DNA from 4 places in the Micromonospora sp. NPDC005324 genome. Region 2 is predicted to be linked to each of the others. Evidence: riboswitches for the same ligand, from Rfam matches in the RefSeq annotation. Region 2 holds a riboswitch; each other region holds the start of a gene.
What was found. Region 2 has a riboswitch for cyclic di-AMP ahead of ABZS40_RS06755 (hypothetical protein). Riboswitches for the same ligand answer to the same signal wherever they lie in the genome.
Positions count from the first base shown of each region.

Region 1 (4,662 bases), on a different contig from region 2:
ACGCCGACTACTGCTCGCTGCCGGTGGCCGACAAGCTGTTGCGCCGACTGTTGGAGCGCGGCGCGACGGTGATCCTGCGGGCCCACCCGTACACCGCGCAGAACCCGGCATCGGCCCGCCAACTGGGCCGCCTGACCGAGCTGCTCGTCGCCGACCGCGCCCGCACCGGCCGCCAGCACGTGGTCGGCGCTGCGGCCCGGGAGCTGAGCCTGACCGAGTGCGTCAACTCCGCCGACGCGCTGGTCTCCGACGTGTCCGGCGTGATCTCGGACTTTCTCTACTCCGGCAAGCCATACGCGGTCGCCGACATGGGCGACGAGGGCGACCGGTTCGTGGAACGGTTCCCGCTGGCCGGGTCGGGTTACGTGCTGCGCCGGGACATGTCCAACGTGGACGAGGCGCTGACCGCGCTGCTGGACACCGACCCGCTGGCCGAGGCCCGCTGGGCCACCCGCCGCCACTACCTGGGTGACTTCCCGGCCGAGTCGTACGCCGAGGCGTTCCTGACCGCCGCCCGCCGGGAGCTGGCCCCGACCGAGACACTTACCGCGTCCGCACCGGCCTAGCCGCTCAGCGGTACGGGTCGAGCAGCGCCAGCACCGCGGCGGGGTCCTCCACGTGCGCGTTGTGCCCGAGACCGGGGAGGGTGGCGACCGGTACGCCGTACTCCTTGAGCTGTTCGTCGGTGACCATCGGGTCGTTCTCCCCGCGTGCCAGCACCACCGGCACGTCGGTCGCCGCCAGCAGCGCGGTCAGGTCGGGCTCGCCGACGGCGAAGGCGGCCGGGTCCATGGCGAGACGCCACCGGCCGTCGACCTGGCGCAGCCCGGCGTCCACCACCGGGTGGTCCGGCGGGACCAGGCCGGCCAGCCCGGCGACCCGCAGGTAGCGGCGCGCCGCCTCGGTGCGGCTGGCGAACCAGCCCACCGGGCGGGCGGCGACCTCGGCGGCGCGGGTCAGCTCGGCGGGCGACCAGAGGGCCTTGATGCCCAGCCCGACCACGGCGTCCACCGGCGTCCCGGCGTCGCGGGCGGCCAGCGCCAGGCCGACCACCCCACCCAGCGAGTGCCCGAGCACGACCAGCCGGTCGTCGGGGGCGAGGGCCTGCGCGATCTGCTGGGCGAAGCCCGCGAAGGAGTACAACGGCAGCGGCGATGCCCAGCCGTGGCCGGCGAGGTCCGGTGCCAGCCACCGCCCGGGCCAGTGCTGCTCGAGGTACGGCGCCCAGGGCAACCACACGTCCCCGGTCGCCCCCATGCCGTGCAGCAGCAGCAGGACCGGCCTGCGGCCGGCGTGACCACCCGTCTTCTCCACCACGGCCGCAGTCTCCCACGGTTCACGGCCTGGTACGAGAGCCGTCACCCGCGCCACCCCCGGGACACGAAGATCCACTGTAGAGTTCGCGACCTGAACCGGGACGGCCCATCCGTCGGTCCCGTCGCGGAAAGGAGCCACAGTGCTCAGGATGTCCGGATCAGCACTGGTCGCGGCCCTGGCAGCCGTCGCACTCGGCGCGTCGCCGACGCACGCCGCACCAGGCACACCGGCGGATGTCGCCACACCGAACGGCGGGGCGGCAGTGGCCGCCGACCGGGTCCTTCGGGTCTACAACAACAACATCGAGAACCTGGTGGTGAACAACTCCGACGGGAGCTGCACCCGGATCTCCGGGCCGGACCACCTGAGCTCGGTCCTGGTCGACGACGCTGGTCGCACCGGCACCAGCGGTGTGGCGCCGCCGGACATCCTGATCGTGCAGCAGGTGCGTGGCAGCGGCCAGGCCGAGGCGTACGCCGACCAACTGTCGGCGAAGTTCGGCTACCCGGCGGGCACCTACGGGGCGATCGTGGCGTGGAGTGACCCGGAGCCGTGGGGCAGCACGCACAAGTGCAGTTCGCAGTCGCTCGGGGATCTCAAGAAGAAGCAGACCAACGGCATCATCTGGAACACGCGGACGCTGAGCCTGGCCAGCGGCGACATCTCGAAGTACTGGAGCGCGGGCTGGCTCAGGCCGGGCACGGCGTACGCCAACGGCGCCGGATGCACGCTGTACAAGCCACCGAACAGCGACCCGGACAGCACCGACTTCTACAAGTGGAAGCGGACCAGCGCCATCGCGGCCCGGTTCACCATCAAGGCGACCGGCACCAGTGTGTTCGCCGCGACCATGCACCTGCCCCAGGAGAACCGGCAGAACGCCTGTGCCGGCGACGGCGATCGGGGCATCGCCAACACCGGCATCCACCTCGGCGCGGACGCGACCAGCCTGCTGAACGCCTCCACGATCCGCGTGGTGGGCATCGACGCGAACCGGACGGGCATCGCCCCCGGCACGTTGGGCGGCTATGGAATGACCGGTTACGGGTCGAAGGCCACCAACGGCTCCAGCAAGATCGATTATTTGTTCGTCAACGGCGGCGTGCAGTCGTCCGCCGTCGACCACACGGTCGTCGGGACGAAGTCGAACCACAAGGCGCTGTACGGCTTCATCACCTACTGACCGCACAGACAGACGCCGCGGGCGCCGGCCCCTTGTGGGGGACGGCGCCCGCGGCGGTCAGAGTGCCCGGGTCAGGCGGAGTAGCCCCGGCTGGTGATCCAGTTGGCCAGGTCGATCGTGGTGATCCAGTACGACGGGTCGGCCGGGTTCGCCGAGTCGGCGATCCGCACGGTGCGGCCGTTGTCCTTGTAGCCCACGACGGCGATGTAGTGCCCGCCACCGTAGGAGTGCCAGCTGCCGTCGGTGTCGGTGGCGTCCCCGACGACGTTGGCCACCACGCCCCGGCCGTCGGTGACGGCCTTCACCACGTCGGCCTGGAGCCGGTCCATCTGGGCCGCGCTGGGCGCGCCGGGGAACATCCGGGTCCGGTACGGGGAGCCCTTCACCTCGGCGTTGAGCACCCGGGTGGTGTCCTCGGCCGAGTTGGTGCCCATCTCGGTGGTGCCCAGCTCGGCGCCGAGCTCCTCCTGGGTGCGGTCGATGCCGGCGGCGCTGAGCGCGTTCCGGGTGGCCGCCGGGCCGCAGTTGTAGTAGGTGTTCTGCGCCTCGTAGTCGTAATCGAGCACCTTGGTCGCGGGCGGCTTCGGCCGCTCCGGCTTCCGGGTCAGGTCCGGGTTGCTGCTGGCCTTGGCGGCGGGCGACGCGGCGCTGGTGGCCGGGGCGGCAGTGGTCGGCACGGCGCTGGCCGAGGGGGACGCGTCCCGAACATCGCCGCGGGAGGCGGCGACGTCGCTGCGCATCTCGGCAACAGTGGTCGCGGTGCGCTGGCCGGCCGGGGCGTCGTCGGCAGTGGTGAGCAGGGCGCCGGTGGTGGTGGCGATCGCGAGGGCCGCGGCGGAGGCGGCGACGATCTGGTACGGGCGCTCGGTGGCGAGACGGCGGAGCTGACGCTTCAGGGTGTGCTTCACGGGGTCCTCCACGGATCGGGGGGAGAGCGGCACACCGGGGCCGGACCGGCATCCGGGCAGGCGCCAGCGCGCGGACCGTGGTCCGCGGATGGTGAACCGCTCAGGGGAACGCCCGGCGCGGCCGGGCGGGGAAGGCGATGACCCGGGGGGTCAGCTCACCGTCACGCGACGATTGAGCGGGTGCACCGCCGCGCCGTGGAGGCGAGGGAACAACCGAGGGGTGGAAAGGTGCTGCACGAGGATGGGACTCCTTCCGACACCGCCTACCGGGTTAGCTGACGGATTCGGGCGGGAAGATCGCCCTACCGCGGGCCGTGGCTCGCGGATTCACCCCAGACTTACTGATGGGTCCCCGGCTCGTTGATCACGATTAAGCGGGTCGATGCGGCGTCGCGTCTTGCGATCGGTAACCGCACCGGACGGGACGACACTACTGGCGTCTCAGCGCGCTGCCAAGCCAGGTTCACCTGCGTAAACCCCAATTGGTGCGACAATTTCTGCGCGTATTGCCGATGATGTGACTCGATGGGACAACCGGTTACGGCGACGCCTACGGGCGACAACCGGACAGGCCGCAAAGAACGCGACCGCAATCGCGGGAACAATGGCGCCGATCGCGCCGTACGTCCGATTTCGCAATGCGGTGACCGGCCTCACATCACGGATTGGGCTCAACCCAACCGGGCCGGGCGCCACAGTGCCACGACGGCGGGACGCAACGCCCCGGCCACCGTCCGACGCGCGGGCACCGGAGTGGGGCGGAGCCGGACCGCCGCCGCGTACGCCTCCTCGGCGAGGACACGAGCCGACTCGGCGGCCAACTCCGCGTCGCGCCAGGCGGCCCGCTCACGGTCGGCGGCCACCTGGTAGTCGGCCAGCCGCGCATCCCGGATCACCCGGCTGATCAGCACCTCCTGCTCGACCGGGTGCCGCCGGGGATCCCAGCCGCGCCGGTGCCCGAACACGTCGCTGAGCTGTGCCATGGTCAGGTCGCCCCGCCAGTACGCCGCCATCGCCGCTCGGTGCAGATAGCGTTCCCGGGCGGCGTACTCGGCGGGGGTGTGTGGGGTCTGCGGGGTGGGCAGCACCCCGGCGCCCCCGAAGCGACGCGCGGCGGTGTCCGCCTCGTCGTACCCGATCCAGGCCCGCTCCAGCTGCTCCTGAGCGGTCAGCCAGGCGGCGCGCCACCGCTTGGCGGTGGTGGCCGCGCCGGCCGCGGCGACGGCCACCTCCTCGGCGTAGCGGCGCAGGTCG
Region 1 is NZ_JBEXGE010000004.1:71,199-75,860, forward strand. It holds gene ABZS40_RS05500 (CDP-glycerol glycerophosphotransferase family protein) at 1-566, shown strand, start outside; gene ABZS40_RS05505 (alpha/beta fold hydrolase) at 571-1,317, opposite strand; gene ABZS40_RS05510 (hypothetical protein) at 1,466-2,500, shown strand; gene ABZS40_RS05515 (C39 family peptidase) at 2,572-3,420, opposite strand; cyclic di-AMP (ydaO/yuaA leader) riboswitch at 3,654-3,795, opposite strand; gene ABZS40_RS05520 (hypothetical protein) at 4,080-4,662, opposite strand, start outside.
Region 1: it holds a riboswitch for cyclic di-AMP, as region 2 does, so the genes downstream of both, ABZS40_RS05515 (C39 family peptidase) here and ABZS40_RS06755 (hypothetical protein) in region 2, are expected to answer to the same signal.

Region 2 (4,662 bases):
TCACCGGCGTGCTGCGGCGGGTGCTCGCCGAATCGCCGCCGGCCCACACTGGTGCGACCCCCGCCGAGGCGGGTGCCTGAGCACGTTCGCGCACCTCGGGCGCGGCGGGTCGGGCCCAGGGCCGTACTCTTCTCGGTTGGCCCGCGCGGTTCCCGCCGCCTGCCGGCGACCTCTGAAGGAGCGTGCGTTGACCGACCAGACCGGCCTGGAGCAGGAGATCGCCGTCGAGCAACGACACCTCGACCGGGTGTACGCCCGACTGGCCGAGCTGCGGCAGTCGGCCGTCCGCGCCGAGCGTGACGGTTACCGGATGGCCCGGGTGGGCACGCACGGCGCCCTGGTCGAGCGCGACGCGATGGTCTTCCACGCGGCGCAGCGGCGGCACACCCTGGACGCCGAGCACGAGGGGCTGGTCTTCGGCCGGCTGGACCTGCGCGACCGTCAGATGCTGCACGTCGGGCGACTGGGGATCCGCGACGAGAACGCCGTCACGCTTGTCGTCGACTGGCGCGCGCCGGCCGCCGCCGCCTTCTACCAGGCCACCCCGGCGCAGCCGCTGGACGTGGTGCGGCGCCGCACCATCCAGTCCCGCGCCGAGCGGGTCACCAGGATCGAGGACGACCTGCTCGACCCGACGGCAGCCCCGGAGGGCATGACCGTCGTCGGTGACGGCGCGTTGCTGGCCACCCTCTCCAAGGCCACCGGCCGCGGCATGCGCGACATCGTGGCGACCATCCAGCGGGAGCAGGACGAGGCGATCCGCTCGCCCGGTTCCGGGGTGACGATCGTCGCGGGCGGCCCCGGCACCGGCAAGACCGCTGTCGCCCTGCACCGGGCCGCGTTCCTGCTGTATTCCGACCGCAGCCGCTACGCCGGCGGCGGCATCCTGGTGGTCGGCCCGTCGTCGGTCTTCGTCGAGTACATCGGCTCCGTGCTGCCGTCGCTCGGCGAGGACACAGCGACCCTGCACTCGCTGGGCACCCTCTTCCCGGGGATGACCGCCACCCGCCCCGACCCGCCCGAGGTGGCGGCGGTGAAGGGCTCGCTGCGGATGCGCCGGGTGCTGGAGCGGGCGGCCCGCGACGCGGTGCCGGGCGGCCCGGGTGAGCTGCGGCTGCTCTACCGCGGCACGCTGCTGCGGCTGGACCGGGCCGCGCTGGACCGGATCCGGGACCGCGCGCTGCAACGCGGCGCACGACGCAACGAGGTGCGCCGGGCCGGTTTCGACGGGGTGTTCGCCGCGCTCTGGGCGCAGGCCCGCGAGCTGAGCAGCGGCCGCCTGCCGGAGCAACCGGCCTTCGAGGCGGAGATCGCCGAGCGGGCAGAGTTCCGGGAGTTCCTCAAGGCGTGGTGGCCTCGGCTGCATCCCCGGCACGTGCTCGGCTGGCTGGCGCAGCCGGACCGGCTGCGCCGGTACGCCGGGGGGATCCTCTCCTCGGCGGAGATCCGGCTGCTCAACGCCGCGTACCGGAACCTGGACCCGGCCGGGTTGACCATCGCCGACGTGGCTCTGCTGGACGAGTTGGACGCCCTACTTGGTAAGCCCGCGCAGCCGGCCCGCGCGCGACGCGATCCGTTCCAGCTCGCCGGCGGCGTCCGCGAGCTGAGCACCCTCGGTGAACGGCAGCGGGCCGCCCGCGCGGCGGCCCGGGAGCGTCCGGAGGACTACCGGGAGTACGCGCACGTGGTGGTGGACGAGGCGCAGGACGTCTCGCCGATGCAGTGGCGGATGGTCGGTCGGCGCGGCCGACTGGCCTCCTGGACGGTGGTGGGCGACCCCGCGCAGACCGCGTGGACCGGCGATCCGGAGGAGCTGACCCGAGCCCGCGACCAGGCGCTGGGCCGGCGCAAGCGACACGACTTCACGCTCACCACCAACTACCGCAACTCGGCGGAGATCTTCGCGGTGGCGGCGGCGGAGATCCGCCGGCTCTACCCGGACCTGCCGCTGCCGACCGCCGTGCGCTCCACCGGCGTCGAGCCGGTCGAGCTGGTGGTGCCCGCGACGGGGTTGGAGACCGCGACAGTGGAGGCCGCCGCCGGCCTGCTGGCCGAGGTGGAGGGCACGGTCGGGGTGATCACGCCAGTCCCCCGCCGGGACGAGGTCGCCGGTTGGCTCGGCGCGCTCGGCGCGCCGAGGTTGCAGGTGGTGACCAGCCTCGAGGCCAAGGGCATGGAGTACGACGGTGTGGTGCTGGTCGCCCCGAGCGAGATCCGGGCCGATCCGGGCGCCGGGGTGCGCACCCTGTACGTGGCGCTCTCCCGGGCCACCCAGCGGCTCACCACCATCGACCCGACCGGCTGACGTGTGCGTACTGCCGCCAGCGGGAGGCGCTGCCCGTACACTTGCACACATTGCGATGTGAACATATATTTGACCGGTTCCCGACCAGCGGCGGAAGGTGGTTCTCGTGGGCGCAGGTCATGACCACCACCATGGGTCCGTCGCCAATGCCGCACACCAGCACCGAGGTCGACTCTGGGCGGCATTCGGGCTGCTCGCCACCCTGATGGTGGTCGAGGCGGTGGTCGCCCTGCACACCGGCTCGCTCGCCCTGCTCTCCGACGCCGGGCACATGTTCACCGACGTGCTCGGCATCGGGATGGCCCTCGCCGCCATCACGGCGACCCGGCGGGCCACCGGCGACCCGCAGCGCACCTTCGGGCTCTATCGACTCGAGGTGCTCGCCGCGCTTGCCAACGCCGTCCTGCTCTCCGGCGTCGCCATCTACGTGGTGATCGAGGCGATCCGCCGTTTCGGCGACCCGCACCAGGTCATCGCCGGCCCGATGCTCGCGGTGGCCGTGCTCGGCCTGCTCGCGAACATCGCCGCCTTCGCGCTGCTGCGCGCCGGGGCGCGCGAGAGCATCAACCTCCAGGGCGCCTACCTGGAGGTGCTCGGTGACCTGCTCGGCTCGCTCGGCGTCATCGGCGCGGCGCTGCTCATCACCGTCACCGACTGGTGGTGGGCCGACCCCCTGGTGGCGGTCGCCATCGGCGTGTTCATCCTGCCGCGCACCTGGCGGCTGGCCCGCGCCGCCATCCGCATCCTGGTGCAGGCCGCCCCGGAGCACCTCCAGGTGACCGCCGTGCACGACCGGCTGGCCGCCGTCCCCGGTGTCGTCGAGGTGCACGACCTGCACGTCTGGACGCTCACCTCGGGCATGGAGGTGGCCTCCGCTCACCTGACCATGGCACCCGGCGCGGAGGTCGGCGCGGTGCTCACCGCGGCGCGTACGGCCCTGCACGACGACTTCCGCATCGAGCACGCGACGTTGCAGATCGAGCCCGGCGCCGCCTCCGGAGCGTGTGGCTCGATCGAATGGTGACGGAGCCGTGATTTTCCGTGGTGACGCACGCACCGTCCGTCACATTGGCTGCACGGGTCCCATCGGCACCGGTAGGCTCGGTCCCGGCCTCCACCAGGCGGCGCCCTCCCGGCGCCGGTGGTGGTCGTCGCCTAATCGCCCAGCTGGGCGAACCGGGGAACCACGTTCCTGGGGTGCATCCGCGTCAGCGGTAGGGATCTTCCGTCCCGAACCCGTCAGCTAACCCGGTCGGCGGCTGACGGAAGGACATGCGCAGTGGCACCAGCACGACCACCCGCCGCCCGACTGGCGGCCCTGATCGTCGCGATGTTCGCCCTCGGCGTCGCGCTCCCGGCCGGCACCGCCTCGGCCGCTCCCCCGACCGGCCTGCGGGCCGCCGCACCCGACTCCGACGAGGAGGGCGGCACCCCGGCGTTGCGCGCCCAACTCGAGGCGGCCAGCAAGGGCTACCTGGACGCGAAGCGCGCCCTGGACACCTCGGTGCAACGGCAGAAGCAGCTCGCCACCCAGCTGAAGACCATCGAGGTCGAGATCGACCAGCGCAACGGCAAGGTCGGCGAGATCGCCGAGGTGGCCTACCGCACCGGCCGGCTCGGTGCGATGTCGGCGCTGCTCAACAGCAACACTCCGGAAGGCTTCATGGACCGCGCGGCCGCGCTGGACGCTGTGGCGGCCAACGAGGACCGGGTGCTGCGCGACCTGCTGAACAGCAAGGACAAGGCCAACCGCACCCGGGTCGCCCTGGACGGCGAGATCAACGAACAGCGCAAGCAGGTCGCGGTGATGGCCAAGCGCAAGGAGCAGGCCGAACGGGCCCTGACCGTGGCCACCACACCCAAGCCGCAGACCACCGCCGACACCGGCTCCAACCGGGGCACATCCAGCGCCAACGCGACGGCCGCGCCGCGCAACTCCGACGGCTCCTGGCCCTCCGAGTCGTGCAGCGTCAACGACCCCACCCCGGCCAGCGGCTGCATCACGCCACGCACCCTGCACGCGCTCAACCAGGCCAAGGCCGCGGGCTTCACCCGGTACGTCTCGTGCCACCGCCCCAGCGGCTCCGGTGAACACCCGAAGGGCCGGGCCTGCGACTTCGCGGCGCAGAAGGGCGGCTTCGGCGGGAACGCCACCGGCGGTGACAAGACGTACGGCAACAACCTGGCCGCGTACTTCATCCGCAACGCGGACCGGCTCGCCGTGCTCTACGTGATCTGGTACAGGCAGATCTGGCTGCCCAGCAGCGGGTGGAAGTCGTACAGCGGGGCGCACGGCACCCCGTCCACGGACCACACCAACCACGTACACCTGTCGGTCTACTGAGCCACGCGTCGTG
Region 2 is NZ_JBEXGE010000005.1:43,802-48,463, reverse strand. It holds gene ABZS40_RS06770 (alpha/beta hydrolase) at 1-80, shown strand, start outside; gene ABZS40_RS06765 (AAA family ATPase) at 188-2,305, shown strand; gene ABZS40_RS06760 (cation diffusion facilitator family transporter) at 2,412-3,329, shown strand; cyclic di-AMP (ydaO/yuaA leader) riboswitch at 3,448-3,579, shown strand; gene ABZS40_RS06755 (hypothetical protein) at 3,636-4,649, shown strand.

Region 3 (4,662 bases), on a different contig from region 2:
GTGCGGTGCAGGCCGCCCGGGAGTCCGCCGCGACCGGTACCGCACCGAGTGGCCATCTGCGCGCCGTGGTCGACGCCGTGCTGCCCAGCCTGCATCGGGCCGAGGCCGAGGGCGTGGACGACATCGACGGCATTGTCGACATCCACATCGCCCAGACCGTCGAGACGTTGCTCGGGCAGTCCCCGGTGCTGGCCGACGAGGTGGCGCGGGGGCGGTGCGCGGTGGTCGGGGTGTCCTACCGACTCGCTGCCGGAGCGGTGCGCCCGGTGGCCGCCGTGCCCGCTGGCTTCGCGACGTTGGGGACCCCGGCCGGATCCACCGAGTCGACCGACCCGGCCGCTGCTGCCACCGTCTGACGCGACGAGGGCCGCTCCGCGCCACGCGGAACGGCCCTCGACGGGATCGTGCAGGTCAGAGCAGCGACATGTGAACGTGGTCGGTGTGGTTCGACGGCCCGCTGTACGAACTCCAGCCGGTGGCCGGGAACCAGATCTGCCGGTTCCAGATCACGTAGTAGATGCCGAGCCGGTCTGCGTTACGGATGAGGAACGCGGCGACGTTGTTGCCGTACGTCCGGGTGTCGTTGTTGTGCCACGGGGCGAACCCGCTCTTCTGTAGCGACCAGTCGCAGGCGCGGCCCTTCGGGTGCTCCCACGGCCCGCCGGGGCGGTAGCAGCCGACGAACCGGTTGAAGCCGGCCGCCTTGACCTCCTTGTACGCGTGCAGCGTGCGCGGTGTGATGCAGCCGGACGTGGTGGGGTCGTTCTCGCTGCACGACTGGGCCTTCCAGTCACCGTCGGCCGTGCGACCCGGGCCGATCTTCGCGACCTTGGAGGTGGCATCCACCAGGCCGCCGGTGAAGCCCTTGCCGCCGACGAGGGAGAGCGCCTTGTCTGCCTCGCTCTTGCGCTTCGCCATCAGGGCGGTCTGCTTCTGCTGCTCGCGGACCTCGGTGTCGAGGGCCAGCTTGGCCTGCTCGGCGCGGGCCTTCACCTCGTTGACCTCGGAGAGCTTCTTCTCGTTGACCATGTTCATCTCGTCGAGCATCCCGGCGCGCTGGACGAACGAGTCGGGCGCTTCGCTCTCCAGCAGCATCGCGACCGCGCCGATCCGGCCGGTCCGGTACGCCTGGGCGGCGATCTGCCCGACCTGCGGGGCCAACGCGTCCAGGTCGGCCTTGGCCCGGTTGACCTCCGCGGCCAACTCGCCCTGCCGCTTCTTGGACTTGTCCAGCTTGGACTTTGCGGCGGAGTAGTCGCGGTTGGCCTGCTCGATGACGTCGTTGAGCAGCTTGGGCTCGCCGTCCTCCTCGTGCCCCGAGGGTGTGGGGGTCGTCGGGGCGGCGTGCGCTGGGAGCGGCCCGGCGAGCACTGTCAGTGCGGCGATCACGGCCACCACGGGTGTCAACCAGCGGCGTAGGGGTGCCGTCACAATGTTCCCTTCCGTCGACCGCCGACCGGGTTAGCTGACGGGTTCGGGGCGGAAGTGGCCCCTACCGCTGACGCGGATTCACCCCAGGTACCTGGGTCCCCGGCTCGCCGGTTGGCGATTGGGCGGTGGCACCGCAGGCGCCGCTTCGCGCCTTCATCGGTCACCGGCAGCGAGGTTACCCGAGAGTCGACCAGGTGAGCTACGGCTGGATGCCGACCAAAAGCGTCATTTCGCCATAGCGTTGAGTGACCAGTGACGCGGTTCTCAGGGTGGATGCCCGATCTGGTCACGCTGAGGAGTGTCACCATGCCGTATCCGTGCTCCTGTTCGACTCCGGCCACCGGTCGGTGGCCTCGGATGGGGGTGTGGCCCGCTTCTGGCCCGGCTCGTCGGTGCCGGCCGTTCGCGGTGAGATGAGTGCGGCCAGTGCCTCGCTGCGGTCCGGCTGGGGCCGGGACGCCGGAGCGTCGGTGGACGCCGTGGCAGCGCTACGCCCGGCGGCGGTCACCACCGCGGCCAGCCCGGTGGTCAGCGGCACTGCGGCGATCAGGCCGAGGGTGGCGACCGCGCTGCGGACGATCTCCTGCGCGAGGAACTCACTGGTGAGGATCTGCCCGATCGGCCGCGCGTCGGCGGTGAGCAGGAGCAGCAGGGGCAGTGACGCGCCCGCGTACGCCAGCACGATGGTGTTGACAGTGGACGCGATGTGCGCGCGGCCGACCCGGGTGGCCGCCCGGTACAGCTGCAACCGGGTCAGCCCGGGGTTGGCGTTCGCCAGTTCGGTGACGGTTGCCGCCTGGGTGACCGTCACGTCGTCGAGCACCCCGAGCGAGCCGATGATGATCCCGGCGAGCAGCAGACCGTGCAGGTCCACGTCGCCCTGGAACATCGACAGGGTGGTGGCGTCCTCGCTGCCGAAGCCGGTGAGGTGGGTCGCGGCCGTGGCGATGGTGGCGAGCACGCCGGTCAGCACCAGGCTGCCCAGGGTGCCGAGCACCGCGACCGAGGTCTGTGCGGTGACCCCGTGGGTCAGATAGAGCACCACGAACATGATCAGGGCCGCGCCGACCACCGCCACCAGCAGCGGTGACCCGCCGGCGCTGATGCCCGGAAGCACGAAGGTGAGCAGGATGGCGAAGCTGGCGGCCAGCCCGGCGAGCGCGGCCAGACCTCGCCACCGACCGAACGCGACGATCGCGGCCGCGAAGATCACCGCCAGCCACACCATCGGGGTGCCGCGTTGGTGCTCGGCGATGTTCCAGTTGCTGGTGGTGGGATCGGTCGGGTCGGCCAGTTCGACCAGGATGACCTCGTCGCCGACCTCGACCCGGGGTGCGCCGGGCCCGTCGGGCACCGGCGTCCGTACCTGCTGGCCGGCGGTCGGCCCGTCGTCCACCAGGACGTCGACAGTGCCGCACCGCCCGTCGCCGACTCTCGGTGTGCCCTCGGGGGCCGACGGCACCGGCGGGCACGGCTCGCTCACCACCCGGGTGACCGTCCCCGGGTAGCGCGGCACGTCCGCACCACCATCGGTCTGCGGTGACCCGCCGCGCGGCCAGAGCAGCACCGCGGCCAGCACTGTGGCGACGAAGAGGGGTACCACAGTCACGACGAGGATCCGTCGCACCCGTGGTGGGGCGGACGGAGCGGGGTGACTGTGGTCGGCGGCCAAGGCGGGACTCCCAACGATCCGGTGCGGGATACGGGTCAGCGGGCCGGGCGGTTCACCGTTGCGGTGGAAACGCCGCGGACGGCGGGCGCGGATCGCTGCCTGACGACCGCCTGATCACGGACGGTCAGTGCTCGGCCCGGTCGGCCGGGGGCGACGCCACGAGGTGGCGGCGCCGGTGCCCGACTGTGCAGCAGCATGTGGAGAGCCATCGTGGGAGATGTTAGCCAGCCCTCCTGGGGGTTGCAGGTCGTGGCGGAGTGTCGGGCGGCCGAACCGCCCGCGCGGCGGGCCCCGGGGCGGCATGTTGGAGCCATGCCCGCTGCGTCACCGCCCGACGCCGCGCCGGACTGAGTGCGGTCAGCCGCGCTTCATGAGCCGGCCGACCGCCGCCATCATCTCGGTGGCCATCTCGTCGGCCCGGCCCTCGGCGGCGCCCTCGTGCATGCAGTGCCGGGCGTGCCCGTCGAGCAGCCCGAGGGCCACCTTGTCGAGGGCGGCCTGGATGGCGGAGATCTGGGTGAGCACGTCGATGCAGTAGCGGTCGTCGTCGACCATCTTCTCGATGCCCCGAACCTGCCCCTCGACGCGGCGGAGCCGCGCGAGCAGCTGGTCCTTGCTGGCGGTGTATCCGCGGATCGGGGTGGGTGCGGTCATGTCGACCAGGATAGCCTACCCCCTGGGGGTATGGTACGGTCGTGTTCTGTCGAGATACCCCCACCGGGTACCGGTACCGCAAAGGAGACGATCCAATGGTCGACACGACGTACCAGGTGCAGGGCATGACCTGCGGGCACTGCGTCAGCGCGGTGAGCGCCGAGGTCGGCGCCATCGCGGGGGTGCGCGACGTCCAGGTCGACCTCGCGGCCGGCCGGGTCACGGTCAGCAGCGATCAGCCGCTGGACACCGCTGTTGTCCGGGCCGCCGTCGACGAGGCCGGCTACGACCTCGTCGACGCGTGATCGGGGGGGGTCGGCGTGCGTACCGTGACGAGACTGGCCGGGTTCGCCGTGGGCCTCGCGGCGGTGTTCGGCACGACGTACGGGATCGGCCGGGTCGTCGACCGCACCCCGGTGGTCGAGAGCCGGCACGACGGCGACGCCGCCCGTGCGACGGGCGAGCACGACGAGACGGCCGCCCGGCTCCCCGGCGGCCTGCTCGTCTCCGACCGGGGCTACACCCTCGAACCGCTCGACGCCCCTGCCGGCGAGTTCGCCTTCCGGATCGCCGGACCGGACGGCCAACCGGTCACCCGGTACGACGTGGCGCACGACAAGCAGATGCACCTGATCGTCGCCCGACGGGACCTCTCCGGCTTCCGCCACGTTCACCCCGAGCTCGCCCCGGACGGCACCTGGCGGGTCGACACCCCGCTGACCGGTCCCGGGCAGTGGCGGGCGTTCGCCGACTTCGCCCCGACCGGGGGCGAGCCGCTGACCCTCGGCGTGGACGTGACAGTCCCCGGCGAGCTGACCGAACGGCCGTTGCCCGCGCCGGCGACCAGCACCACCGTCGACGGCTACACGGTCACCCTGACCGGTGTGCCGCAGCCCGGCCGCACG
Region 3 is NZ_JBEXGE010000013.1:21,386-26,047, forward strand. It holds gene ABZS40_RS15855 (carbonic anhydrase) at 1-356, shown strand, start outside; gene ABZS40_RS15860 (hypothetical protein) at 412-1,431, opposite strand; cyclic di-AMP (ydaO/yuaA leader) riboswitch at 1,436-1,566, opposite strand; gene ABZS40_RS15865 (YibE/F family protein) at 1,733-3,103, opposite strand; gene ABZS40_RS15870 (metal-sensitive transcriptional regulator) at 3,461-3,757, opposite strand; gene ABZS40_RS15875 (copper ion binding protein) at 3,853-4,062, shown strand; gene ABZS40_RS15880 (hypothetical protein) at 4,078-4,662, shown strand, end outside.
Region 3: it holds a riboswitch for cyclic di-AMP, as region 2 does, so the genes downstream of both, ABZS40_RS15860 (hypothetical protein) here and ABZS40_RS06755 (hypothetical protein) in region 2, are expected to answer to the same signal.

Region 4 (4,662 bases), on a different contig from region 2:
GAGTCGGGGCTCGTCGGCGGCGAATTCGGACCAGGAAGCCATGTGGGCATTCTATCGAACAAATGTACGAGCAGCGACCTCGACGCGCTGGTCACCGGCACCGAATCCGGTCAGTTTCGGCAGCGCGGCTATGGTGGTCCGATGCTGCTCTCCGACCGCGACCTGGTCTCCGAGATCAAGGCCGGCACGCTGGGCCTGGAGCCGTTCGAGCCCACCCTGGTCCAACCGTCCAGCATCGACGTCCGACTCGACCGGCTGTTCCGGGTCTTCAACAACCACCTCTACACCCACATCGATCCGGCCATGCAGCAGGACGACCTGACATCGGTGGTCGAGGTCCCCGACGGTGAGCCGTTCGTGCTGCACCCGGGGGAGTTCGTGCTCGCCTCGACGCTGGAGGTCATCTCGCTGGGTGACCAGCTCGCCGGCCGGCTGGAGGGCAAGAGCTCCCTGGGGCGGCTCGGGCTGCTCACGCACTCCACCGCCGGCTTCATCGACCCGGGCTTCTCCGGCCACGTGACGCTGGAACTCTCGAACGTCGCGAACCTGCCGATCACCCTGTGGCCGGGCATGAAGATCGGGCAGCTCTGCATCTTCCGGCTCTCCTCGCCGGCCGAGCACCCGTACGGCTCGGTGGTCTACGGCTCGCGTTACCAGGGCCAGCGGGGGCCGACGCCCAGCCGCGCCTGGCAGCACTGGCGCACCTGGCCAACCCGCTGAGGCCCACCACCCGCCAGAACACAGACGACGAGGGCCCGCCGCGACGGATCGCGACGGGCCCTTCGGTCACCCGGGGTCAGCCTGGGCGGCCGTAGCTGTGGATCGGGCCGTCGTCGACCTTCTTCATCTTGACCGGTTGACCGGCCTGCGAGGCGTGCACCACCCAGCCGCCGCCGACGTACATACCGACGTGGTGGATGTCGCTGTAGTAGAAGACCAGGTCGCCGGGGCGCAGGTCGCCCTTGCTGACGTTCTTCGTGACCCGGCTCTGCGCGGCGGCGTTGTGCGGCAGCGACACGCCGGCCTTCGCCCAGGCGGCCAACATCAGCCCGGAGCAGTCGTACGAGTTCGGGCCCTCGGCACCCCAGACGTAGGGCTTGCCGATCTGCGCGCAGGCGAACTTGACAGCGGTGCCCGCGGCGCCGCCGGGGTAGCTGCCCGGACAGGGCGCCGGGCGCAGCGGACCGCCGCCGCCGCTGCCGTACACCTTGAGGCGCAGCTTCTGCAGGCGGTCGATCTCGTCGTTGATCTGCTTCTTCTTCGCCGCCAGTTGAGCTTCGGTGCGGGTCAGCTGGGCCACCATCTCGTCCAGCGGCGCCTTCTGCGCGGCCAACTGGTCGCGCAGGTCGGCCACCTGGCGTACGTCCTTCTGCTGGTTGTGCGCGAAGCGGTCGAGCATTTCGAGCTGGCCGACGACCTCGCTGGGCGACCGGCTGCCCAGCACCGCGTTGACCGTCGAGACGTTCTCGCCCTTGTAGGCGCGGACGGCCAGGGCGCTGACCTTGTCCATCGCGGCGTCGACCTGGCGCTCCAGCGGAGTGATCCGGGCGGCCAGCGCGTCGGCCTGCTTGCGCTTCGCGGCGAGGTCGGTGCGGGTGGCGTTGTGCCGTTCGATGATTGGTTCGAGCTTGTTCCAGTCGGCGTCGATCTGGCGCTCGATCTCGGCGACGGACGGGTCGGCGTGGGCCGCCGTGGCACTGCCGGTCAGGACGACGGCGATGCCGGCCAGCGCGGCGAGAGCGGTGGTGAAGCGGGACCAGCGTGGGCGCGGCACGATCGACGCCGGGCCGGCTGATGCCGACCGCTCGGACGACGGCCGCGGGGCATGGAGTGCCACCGGGGTCTCGTACTCCTTCTTCCTGACCGCCTACCGGGTTAGCTGACGGGTTCGGGCGGGAAGTCGGCGCCCTACCGCAGTTGCTGCGGATTCACCCCGAGGGACCTGGGTCCCCGGTTCGTTCGGAAACGACTCGGCGGTGTCGGTCCGTTACCGCCCGGGCTGGGCGGAGCTGCTGTCGGGCCGACGAATGACCAGAGTAGAGACGCTTGTTACCGATCCGCAACCCGTGCGGCCGTGACACTCCGTACGGATTGGACGAGGTCACCGACCGTGTGTGAAGAATTCTTTCCGCATACTTCGATAGATGGAAAGGTATTGACGTAACCTCCCGGCCGGCGCGATGGTGACCTGACCTCACTCCGAGAGAATCTAGGGGGTTCGATGCACCATCCAACCCTGTCGACCGGCTGGCGCGCACTGCTCGCCGCCACCGTGGTCGCCGCCGCGACAACGGTGCCACTCTCCGTCGGCCCGGCCGTCGCCGCGCCCACCACCGACCGCCAGCAGCAGTACGCCGCCGCGGCCACCGAGTACGGCGTGCCGGCCGTCGTGCTGCTCGGCGTCTCCTACCTGGAGTCGCGCTGGGACACCAACGCCGGCACACCGAGCACCAGTGGCGGCTACGGCCCGATGCACCTGACCGACGCGCGGCACGTGGCCGCCCTACCCGGGCGGGGCCACCACGACGCCGGTGCCGAGGACCCACGCGGCGACGATTCCCGTCCCGCGCGGGTGCCCGCGCCCCGCCCGGTCGAGGCCCCCGCGCCGTCCACCGCCGCGTTGCAGACCGTGGACGCCGCGGCCACGCTGACCGGCGCCACCCCCGAGGCACTGCGCACCGACGCGGGCCTCAACATCCGGGGTGGGGCCGCGCTGCTGAGCGCGTACCAACGGGATCTGAGCGCGCCGGTCGGCGCGGACACCGACCCGGCGGCCTGGTACGGCGCGGTGGCCCGCTACTCGGGCGCGGACAGCGCCGACGCCGCGGCGGCCTTCGCCGACGAGGTCTTCACCACCATCGGCGCTGGCGAAGCCCGGGTGACCGACGACGGCCAGCGGATCACCCTGCCGGCCCGCGCGGTGCGGCCCGAGCGTGCCTGGCTGGACCGGCTGGGCCTGCGCCGGCTGGCCCGCCCCGACGGTGTGGAGTGCCCCCGCACCATCTCCTGCGAGTGGATCCCGGCGCCCTACGAGGCGTTTGGCGACGGGGACTACGGCAACCACGACCTCTCCGACCGACCCGCGCGGCAGAAGATCGAGTACATCGTCATCCACGACACCGAGGCGAGTTGGGCCACGACCCTGCAACTCGTCCAGGACCCGACCTACGTGAGCTGGCACTACTCGCTGCGCTCGGTCGACGGGCACATCGCCCAGCACGTGAAGACCACTGACGTCGGCTGGCACGCCGGCAACTGGTACGTCAACGCGAAGTCGATCGGGCTGGAGCACGAGGGCTTCGCGGCGCAGGGCACCTGGTACACCGAGGCGATGTACCGGGCCTCGGCGAAGCTGGTCCGGCACCTGGCGCTGCGGCTGGGCATCCCACTGGACCGTCAGCACATCATCGGCCACGACAACGTGCCCGGCACCGTCGCCTCGACAGTGCGGGGGATGCACTGGGATCCGGGCCCGTACTGGGACTGGACGCACTACTTCGACCTGCTGCACGCGCCTCGACTGGACACCGGCACCCCGGCCACCGGGCTGGTCCGGATCGACCCGGACTACGCCACCAACCAGCCGGCGTTCACCGGCTGCGTCACCGCAGGCGTGCCCTGCGCGCCGCGCGGCTCCTCCGCAGTGGTGCTGCGCAGCGCACCGTCCGCTGACGCGCCGCTGGTCAACGACATCGCGCTCCGCCCAGACGGCAGCCCGAACACGATGGTCGTGTCGGACCACGGGGCCCGGGCGTCCGCCGGGCAGACGTACGCGCTGGCCGGACGACAGGGCGACTGGACGGCGATCTGGTACCTCGGGCAGCGGGCCTGGTTCCACAACCCAACCTCCGCGCCGACCGCCAGCTGGACCGTCGGCGTCGTGGCCACGCCGAAGCCCGGACGGACCACCATTCCGGTCTACGGGCGGGCATACCCGGAGCAGTCCGCGTACCCGGAGGGGGTGCCCTACCAGACGATCTCGCCGCTCCAGTACACCCTGGCGGCCGGGCAGCGGTACGCCGTCGGCGCGGTGCTGGCCGGCGAGTACTACCGGGCCAGCACGTTCGACGGCTCCTCGCCGGGCGACTGGACGGTGATTCGCGGCAAGAACCGGTACGCGCAGATCCAGTTCGGCCACCGGATCATGTACGTCGACCTCGCCGACGTGCAGCTGTTGCCGTCCCCGGTGGGCGCGCCCCGCTGAGAACCACGACGGCCCCCGGTCGGTGACCGGGGGCCGTCGTGTCGCGCGAGGTGGATCAGCCGGGTCTGCGGAACCCGGCGATGGGCATGGTGGTGATGCTGGACACCTGCACCGGTTTGCCGGCGCGTGGCGCGTGCACCATCTGGTTGTTACCCAGATACAGCCCGACATGACTCAGGCCGGAGAAGAAGAAGACCAGGTCACCGGGGCGGGCATCCGCTCGCGAGACGGCCTTGCCCTCGTTCCACTGGTCACCGGTGTGATGGGTGAGGTAGATCCCGGCCGCCTTGTAGGCGTACTGGGTCAGCCCCGAGCAGTCGAACGAGTTCGGGCCGGTGGCACCCCAGACGTACGGCTTGCCGACCTTGCCGCAGGCGGTCCTGATCGCGGTGCGGGCCGCCGCGCTGACCACTCCGTTGATGGTCGGGCAGGCCGCGGTCTTGACAGTGGTCTTGGGC
Region 4 is NZ_JBEXGE010000011.1:184,124-188,785, forward strand. It holds gene ABZS40_RS14795 (pyridoxamine 5'-phosphate oxidase family protein) at 1-42, opposite strand, end outside; gene dcd (dCTP deaminase) at 142-720, shown strand; gene ABZS40_RS14805 (NlpC/P60 family protein) at 797-1,837, opposite strand; cyclic di-AMP (ydaO/yuaA leader) riboswitch at 1,851-1,986, opposite strand; gene ABZS40_RS14810 (peptidoglycan recognition family protein) at 2,222-4,204, shown strand; gene ABZS40_RS14815 (NlpC/P60 family protein) at 4,260-4,662, opposite strand, start outside.
Region 4: it holds a riboswitch for cyclic di-AMP, as region 2 does, so the genes downstream of both, ABZS40_RS14805 (NlpC/P60 family protein) here and ABZS40_RS06755 (hypothetical protein) in region 2, are expected to answer to the same signal.